DNA from 2 places in the Pseudobutyrivibrio ruminis HUN009 genome. Region 2 is predicted to be linked to the other one. Evidence: predicted binding sites of a transcription regulator. Region 2 holds the regulator's gene; the other holds the start of a gene.
What was found. Region 2 encodes HrcA, which represses chaperone genes, less so after heat shock. Its sites were predicted from a motif close to TGTTAGCACTCNNNNNNNNNGAGTGCTAACA; they were not measured.
Positions count from the first base shown of each region.

Region 1: the regulator HrcA is predicted to act here: its motif matches at 2,127-2,157, upstream of BO15_RS0100430 (Hsp20/alpha crystallin family protein).

Region 1 covers NZ_JNLH01000001.1:92,083-96,111, forward strand. The annotation lists gene clpB (ATP-dependent chaperone ClpB) at 1-291, opposite strand, end outside; gene BO15_RS0100425 (hypothetical protein) at 407-1,147, opposite strand; gene BO15_RS0100430 (Hsp20/alpha crystallin family protein) at 1,583-2,023, opposite strand; gene BO15_RS0100435 (heavy metal translocating P-type ATPase) at 2,208-4,029, opposite strand, start outside.
Region 2 covers NZ_JNLH01000001.1:1,913,753-1,917,781, reverse strand. The annotation lists gene dnaK (molecular chaperone DnaK) at 1-1,599, opposite strand, end outside; gene grpE (nucleotide exchange factor GrpE) at 1,623-2,240, opposite strand; gene hrcA (heat-inducible transcriptional repressor HrcA) at 2,285-3,340, opposite strand; gene lepA (translation elongation factor 4) at 3,585-4,029, shown strand, end outside.

The DNA.
Region 1 (4,029 bases), 1.8 Mb from region 2:
TTTAGCTTCGTCCTCAGCATAAGTAAGAACATAATTGAGATGCTGACCTACTCGAAGTTCACCACCCTGCACCTTTACTCTGGCTTGAAGTGCTGCATCTACAGCATTTTTGAATTGTTCCACATCGATGTTCATCTTGCTAATCAATGATGGAATCAATCCATTCTCCTGGCGTAACAGCGCCATCAGCAAATGCTCCTGCTCTATCTCCTGATTGCCATAATCCATGGCTATTTTTTCGCATGCATTAATTGCTTCGATTGATTTTTGTGTAAATTTTTGGATGTTCATAATCTCACCTCCACCCGTTATTTATCTTGTAATTATGTTCTAACACAAAAATTAGCACTCGACAAGTCCGAGTGCTAATAATTAATAATTATTTAAGAATTTGTGGAACAGCTTATCAATTAGTTCTATCGTATACGCGTAAATCATAGTGGTTGGAATACATATCTTCCAAACTTTCTACATCTACATCCCCACTAATTAGAAGTCTATCAAAAGATTGCGATGTACGATGCTGACGATAGTCTTCATAACACATGTAAGCAAATGCCTCCATTAATGTGGCATTAGGCTTATAAATAGAATGAATATCGATAATATCCGGATTAAGCAAATATGTTTTTGTACCAATGGAATATGAACGAACTGCAACAATTGGCCTTTCTTTTGTGCTACTTTCATGGAAATATGCAGTCAGTTTATATGCATCAATATTGGCTCCACCGACTACACAGCTACCTAATTCTTCGTATACTGGTGGCTGAGGATCAAAATCGTATTGATTTATATTGCTAAGTTCTATAGCACTAGCCAGCTTTTGCAGTTCATTAAATAATGTCATATTACCAATAGTGATTGCCGTGTGCTTTGCATAGTCCGTTAAAGATACAAAATCATATTTTTCATTTTCATCAAAGCCTGTTGGCTTAACCGCCTCAATAGCAGCATCACTAAAATAATAATCTGGGTAATTGTCTCGAATGTAAGTAAGAAAAGTTTTGAAGTCAGAGAAAGTACAGCGATGTAGGTCAATGTTTTCGATTTCGTCCCGCGTAACTTGCCGAACTTGCTCCTCATCGCTATTAGCTTCAATTTGATAATTTAAATGCGTTCTAAATAAAATATCTGTTGTTTCCATAAATTATAATCTCCCCTTTTACAGCATAATAGCACATATAGTGTCATCTGTATATAGTAATACTAGACCTTGTAGCAGTTTTATTAAATTATACTAAAATTAAATATTGGGGTTTATACAAGTTGATTATGCTCTAATGCTTAATACAGCTAATGCTAGGCCACCTCATAAGTGGCAAAGCCTCTGGTCTGCGCTGGGGGACTACTGCCTAGAATAAAAAATAAGAAATAGGCAGTAGTTTTCAAGGGCAGTGTGGCGTAACTAGACGACATTCTTATCGCCAAGTCGATTACTCTTTATCTTGCAAAAGTATTTAGCACTAAACTATACCAAAACACAAAAAAGACTACTACCTAAACTAGGATAAACTAGTTTAGGTAGTAGCCTTCGAAAAAGTTAAGCCACACTAGGGATTTGAGCTTGTGTTAATACAAGTTATCCTTCAATAGCTATGTATTTTGTTTCATCTTTCTGAGGAATTTCTTCCTTCTTAGGTACACTTAGGGTAAGAACTCCATCTTTGTATGCTGCATGAATATCTTCCTGTGTGATGTTATCACCTACATAGAAGCTTCTGCTGCAAGAGCCTGTGTAGCGCTCGCGACGGATGTAGTTGCCATCTTCGTCCTGACTGTCGTTGTTCTGATTTGTTTCAGCTTTGATTGTAAGATATCCATCTTTCAACTCGGCTTTAATATCTTCCTTTGAGAATCCTGGAAGATTCATATCTACTTGATAACCATTTTCGGTTTCTTTAACATCTGTTGTCATCATTCTTGAGAAGTCATTATCGAAATTTCTTCCAAATCCTGTGACACGTGGTACTCCAAAGAAATCATCCATAAAATCATTTGATAAAATACTAGGCATTAACATAATACTTACCTCCTTTTATTTACGGGCTTCTTTGAGCCTGATTGTTAATGTGGTTAAAGAAGAACTTCTTTTGTTCCTCTTTGTGATTATGTTATAACTCTAAAATTAGCACTCGTCAAGCACGAGTGCTAATAATTTATAATTATTTAATATTTTGTTTATAATTTGTCAGACATTTGCATTACTATTTAATGCCTACGAATTCGTAGCCTGCGCCTTCAACAGCAGCCTTAAGATCTGCCTCAGCAACATCATCTGAAGTCTTAAGTGTAACAAGATTTGCCTCGTGATTTGCTGTAGCCTCTTCTACTCCGTTGATTTTCTCAAGGGCTTCCTTTACGTGTGCTTCGCAGTGAGCGCACATCATTCCTTTTACTGTAATTTCCATTGTTGATTTGTCCTCCTTTATTTCTCCATCTAATAAGTACTGGCTATTAACTAATAATTTTTCATGACCAAGTGAATTCTTGATTGCTCTATCCCTGCCATGTTCATGCATCTTGAATAGATTCAATCTAAGCGCATTTGTTACAACGCAGAAGCTTGATAAGCTCATAGCTGCTGCACCAAACATTGGATTCAAAGTCCAGCCGAATGCATGTATGTATGCGCCTGCTGCAAGTGGTATTCCAATAACATTGTAAAAGAATGCCCAGAATAGATTCTCATGAATATTTCTTAATGTTGCGCGGCTGAGTCTGATTGCTGCTGCAACATCTGAAAGTCTGCTCTTCATAAGAACTACATCTGCTGCATCGATAGCAACATCTGTACCTGCACCAATGGCAATTCCCATATCTGCGCTGGTAAGTGCTGGCGCATCATTGATTCCATCGCCTACCATAGCAACCTTGCCGTACTGCTGCAATGCTCGGATTACTTCCTCTTTGCCCTCTGGCTTTACTCCTGCTACAACTTCATCCACACCTGCCTCCGTTGCTATGGCTGCTGCAGTCTTTTCATTGTCACCAGTAAGCATTACCACGTGGATGCCCAAGTTTTTCAAATGTTCTATTGCTTCTGCAGAATCTTCCTTAATAACGTCTGCAACAGAAATGATTCCGAGATACTTGCCATTCTTTGTAAAGAATAATGGTGTCTCGCCTTTTTCCGCTAGTCTATCTGCAAGCTCAATTATTTCTTTACTAACAGTCACATGCTGTTTTATAAGGTCAAGGTTTCCTCCGTAGACTTCCTCTCCATCCAAAATAGCTGTGATTCCATTTCCAGATAGAACCTTAAAGTCTGTAACCTCAGCTGGCTCCATACCATTTTCCAGGCCATTTTCTACAATAGCTTTAGCTAGCGGATGCTCTGATTTATTCTCTACTGCGAAGGCAACTCGAAGAAGATCCACATCATCCACATCCTCGGCTTCAAAGATACCAACCACCTTTGGTTCACCTTTTGTGATTGTACCTGTTTTATCAAGGGCGACAATCTGAACCTTTCCTGTTTCTTCAAGAGATACAGCTGTCTTGAACATGATGCCATTCTTGGCTCCCATGCCATTTCCTACCATAATGGCAACAGGTGTAGCAAGGCCAAGGGCACATGGGCAACTGATTACAAGGACAGAAATTGCTCTAGCAAGAGCATAGCCCACAGGCTGACCAACAAGCATCCACGCAATAAATGTGATTATCGCAATTACGATAACTGTTGGAACAAACACGCCTGATACCTTATCTGCGATTTTAGCAATTGGCGCCTTTGTAGCTGCTGCATCACTAACCATCTGGATAATCTGAGAAAGTGTTGTATCTTTACCAACTCTAGTGGCTTCGCATACCATGTAGCCGCTTTCATTGCTTGTGGCAGCCGAAACCGAATCACCTACTGTCTTATCAACAGGAATACTTTCACCTGTAAGGGCAGATTCATTAACTGCACTACTTCCATCTACAACGATTCCATCCACCGGGATATTGTCACCAGGTTTTACAACAAATCTATCTCCTATTTTGACCTGTTCGATAGGGACTTCTGTCTCTACTCCATCCTTT
Region 2 (4,029 bases):
AGCTGCATCAATCTTGTCACCTACTTCATCAAGAGCCTTCTTTGTCTGGAATACAAAGCTTTCAACGTCGTTTCTTGTATCAACAGCTTCCTTACGCTTCTTATCCTGAGCCTCATACTCCTGAGCCTCTTTAACTGCCTTATCGATATCTTCATCAGACATGTTAGAACCAGCTGTGATTGTAATGTGCTGCTCCTTGCCTGTTCCAAGATCCTTAGCAGATACATTTACAATACCGTTTGCATCAATATCGAATGTAACCTCGATCTGTGGTACACCTCTCATTGCTGGTGGGATACCATCAAGTCTGAACTGTCCAAGTGACTTGTTATCCTTAGCGAACTGACGCTCACCCTGTACAACGTTGATATCAACGGCTGTCTGGTTATCAGCTGCTGTAGAGAAGATCTGGCTCTTCTTTGTAGGAATAGTTGTGTTTCTCTCGATAAGTCTTGTAGCAATACCACCCATTGTCTCAATTGAAAGTGAAAGTGGTGTTACATCAAGAAGAAGGATATCGCCTGCACCAGCATCGCCAGCGAGCTTACCACCCTGGATTGAAGCACCGATAGCTACGCACTCATCTGGGTTAAGAGTCTTGCTTGGCTCGTGACCTGTAAGAGCCTTTACCTTATCCTGAACTGCTGGGATTCTTGTAGAACCACCAACAAGAAGTACCTTTGAAAGGTCTGAAGCGTTAAGACCAGCATCCTTAAGTGCCTGGTTAACAGGACCTGCTGTAGCTTCTACTAAATCGTGTGTTAACTCATCAAACTTAGCACGTGTAAGGTTCATATCAAAGTGCTTTGGACCTTCTGCTGTAGCTGTGATGAATGGAAGGTTGATGTTTGTAGTTGTAGCAGATGAAAGCTCTTTCTTAGCCTTCTCAGCTGCTTCCTTAAGTCTCTGAAGTGCCATCTTATCTGTTGAAAGATCTACACCCTCAGCTGCCTTAAACTCTGCAAGCATCCAATCTGTAATCTTCTGATCGAAATCATCACCACCAAGTCTGTTGTTACCAGCTGTAGCAAGTACTTCGATAACGCCATCACCGATTTCAATGATAGATACATCAAATGTACCGCCACCAAGATCGTATACCATAATCTTCTGCTCCTGCTCGTTATCAAGACCATAAGCAAGTGCAGCTGCTGTAGGCTCGTTGATGATACGCTTTACATCAAGACCTGCAATCTTACCAGCATCCTTTGTAGCCTGACGCTGAGCATCGTTGAAGTAAGCTGGAACTGTGATAACTGCCTCTGAAACTTTCTCACCAAGGTAGTTCTCAGCATCACTCTTAAGCTTCTGAAGAATCATAGCTGAAATCTGCTGTGGAGAGTACTTCTTGTCGTCGATGATACGACCATTGTCTGTACCCATATCTCTCTTAATTGAAGAGATTGTCTTTTCTGCATTTGTAACAGCCTGACGCTTTGCTGGCTCACCAACAAGTCTCTCGCCTGTCTTTGTAAATGCTACGATAGATGGTGTTGTTCTAGCACCCTCTGTATTTGCGATAACGGTAGGCTTTCCACCTTCCATAACAGCAACACAGCTGTTAGTTGTTCCTAAATCGATACCAATAATCTTTCCCATGATTTATTTCCTCCTATAATAACTTAGTTTGCAACCTTAACCATTGAATGACGAACTACTGAATCATTGTACATGTAGCCCTTCTGGAATTCTTCTACGACGATGTTCTCGCCAACCTCATCATCCTCAACATGCATTACTGCGTTGTGGAAATCAGGATTGAATTCCTTTCCTACAGCCTCGATAGGCTTAACACCTGCTTCCTCGAGAGTTGTAAGTAACTGCTTGTATATCATGAGCATTCCATCAGCAAATGGATCTGCCCCTTCCTCAACTGTAGCAAGACCTCTTTCGAAGTTATCAACTACAGGAAGAACCTTTTCAATGATGGCCTTTGCGCCATTTCCAAACATCTGAGCCTTTTCCTGCTCTGTACGACGACGGAAGTTTTCGAATTCTGCCATCTGACGAGTAACTCTATCAGTGAGCTGCTCTATCTGCTCATCACGCTTATCTTTTTTCTTTTCTTTTTTCTTGAATGGCTTCTTGCCATCCTTTTCCTCTTTTGTAGATTCTTTTGAAGATTCTTCTGAAGTGTTTTCATCAGAAGCTTCTGTCACATCAGCTTCGGTTTCTTCAGCCATCGCTTCCGCATTTTCCATAGCTTCTTTAACTGCTTCTTCAGTAGAGAACTCTTCCATTTTTTCTTTATTCTCTGCCACGAATTTACATCTCCTTAATTTCTTTATCCTTTATTTCTGTCAGCCTCATTTTTAAGTAGTTTATCTAGCTGACCTTTAAGACTTTTTATATTGTCAACAACATTTTCGTAATCCATTCGCTTTGGACCAACGATACCAATTGTACCTTTGACTCCTTCGCCAAGCTCATATGTTGCTGTAACAATCGAACAATCCTTCATTGTAGATATTGGAGATTCGTCTCCGATATAAACCTGAATTCCTGTGCTCTCACTTTCACTTGAACTATCATTAAGAAGCTCTATGAGTGATTGCTTTTCTTCGAATGTATCTAATAATTCAGATGCTTTCTTTGAATCAGCAAGCTCTGGATACTTGAAGATGTTGGTAGCACCTGAAGTGTAAACCTGTAAATCATCACCTTCAGTGATTGTCTCTGCTACGGTGTCAAGTACCTGTTCTACAATCTCATCATGGATACCGGCCTGCTCCTTTAATCTGGAAATAACTGCCAGATTGATTTGATCAACCGTCAGACCATTTAGGTTTGTGTTAAGAAGCATGTTAAGCTTTAACATTGTTTCATTATCAAGCGGCTTATCCACATTGATGATTTTATTCTTAACAATGTTGCCATCCATAACAACTACTGAAAGCACCTGATGCTCGTCCACAGCTGAAAGCTGAACGAACTTTAATCTATTTGAAACAACTGAAGGAGCTGAAACAAGTGTTGCATACTGTGTGTTGTTTGCCAGTGTCTTTGCTACGTTCTTAAGAAGGCTTTCCATCTTTTCAGTCTTCTCAATCATCCACTCATGCATATCTGCAACTTCTTTATCCTTCTCAGCTATTAGATTGTTTACATAAAATCTGTAACCCTTGTCTGAAGGAATACGACCTGCCGATGTATGTGGCTGAACGATATATCCCAAATCCTCAAGATCTGACATCTCGTTTCGGATGGTAGCTGAACTAAGATTCAAATCAGTGTATTTTGAAATTGTTCTTGAACCGACTGGCTCGCCAGTCTCAAGGTAATTCTTGATAATCGCATTTAAGATTTTTACTTTTCGCTCATCTAGTTCGATATCAGCCATACATTCACCTCTTCCCCGTTGTTTTGTTGTTAGCACTCATCTAATTGGAGTGCTAATCATTTTCTGATGTTAATTTACACCTAGGGTCCCCTTTTGTCAACCGCCTTAAGATATTTTTTATACTTTCTTTATAATGTTACATAATTGTTATTTTTCCTAAGCTTTGGTAATATATGAAGGCAATCATTTTTGTAAATATCTTCATTAATTTGCAAAAATAATTACATTAATATAGAGGTGTTTTATGGATCAGAGTAAAATCAGAAATTTTTGCATTGTTGCACATATCGATCACGGCAAATCAACACTTGCCGATCGTATCATACAAATGACAGGCACTCTCACTGATCGTGAGATGCAGGCACAAGTTCTTGACAATATGGACCTTGAGCGTGAGCGTGGAATCACAATCAAATCTCAAGCCGTTCGTATTGTTTACAAGGCTGATGATGGCAATGAATACATTTTCAACCTTATTGATACCCCTGGCCATGTTGACTTTAATTATGAAGTTTCTCGTTCACTGGCTGCTTGTGATGGCGCTATTCTTGTTGTTGATGCAGCTCAGGGTATCGAAGCTCAGACTTTAGCAAATGTATATCTTGCATTGGATCACGATTTGGATGTTATTCCTGTCATCAACAAAATCGACTTACCTTCTGCTGATCCAGATAGAGTTATAGAAGAAA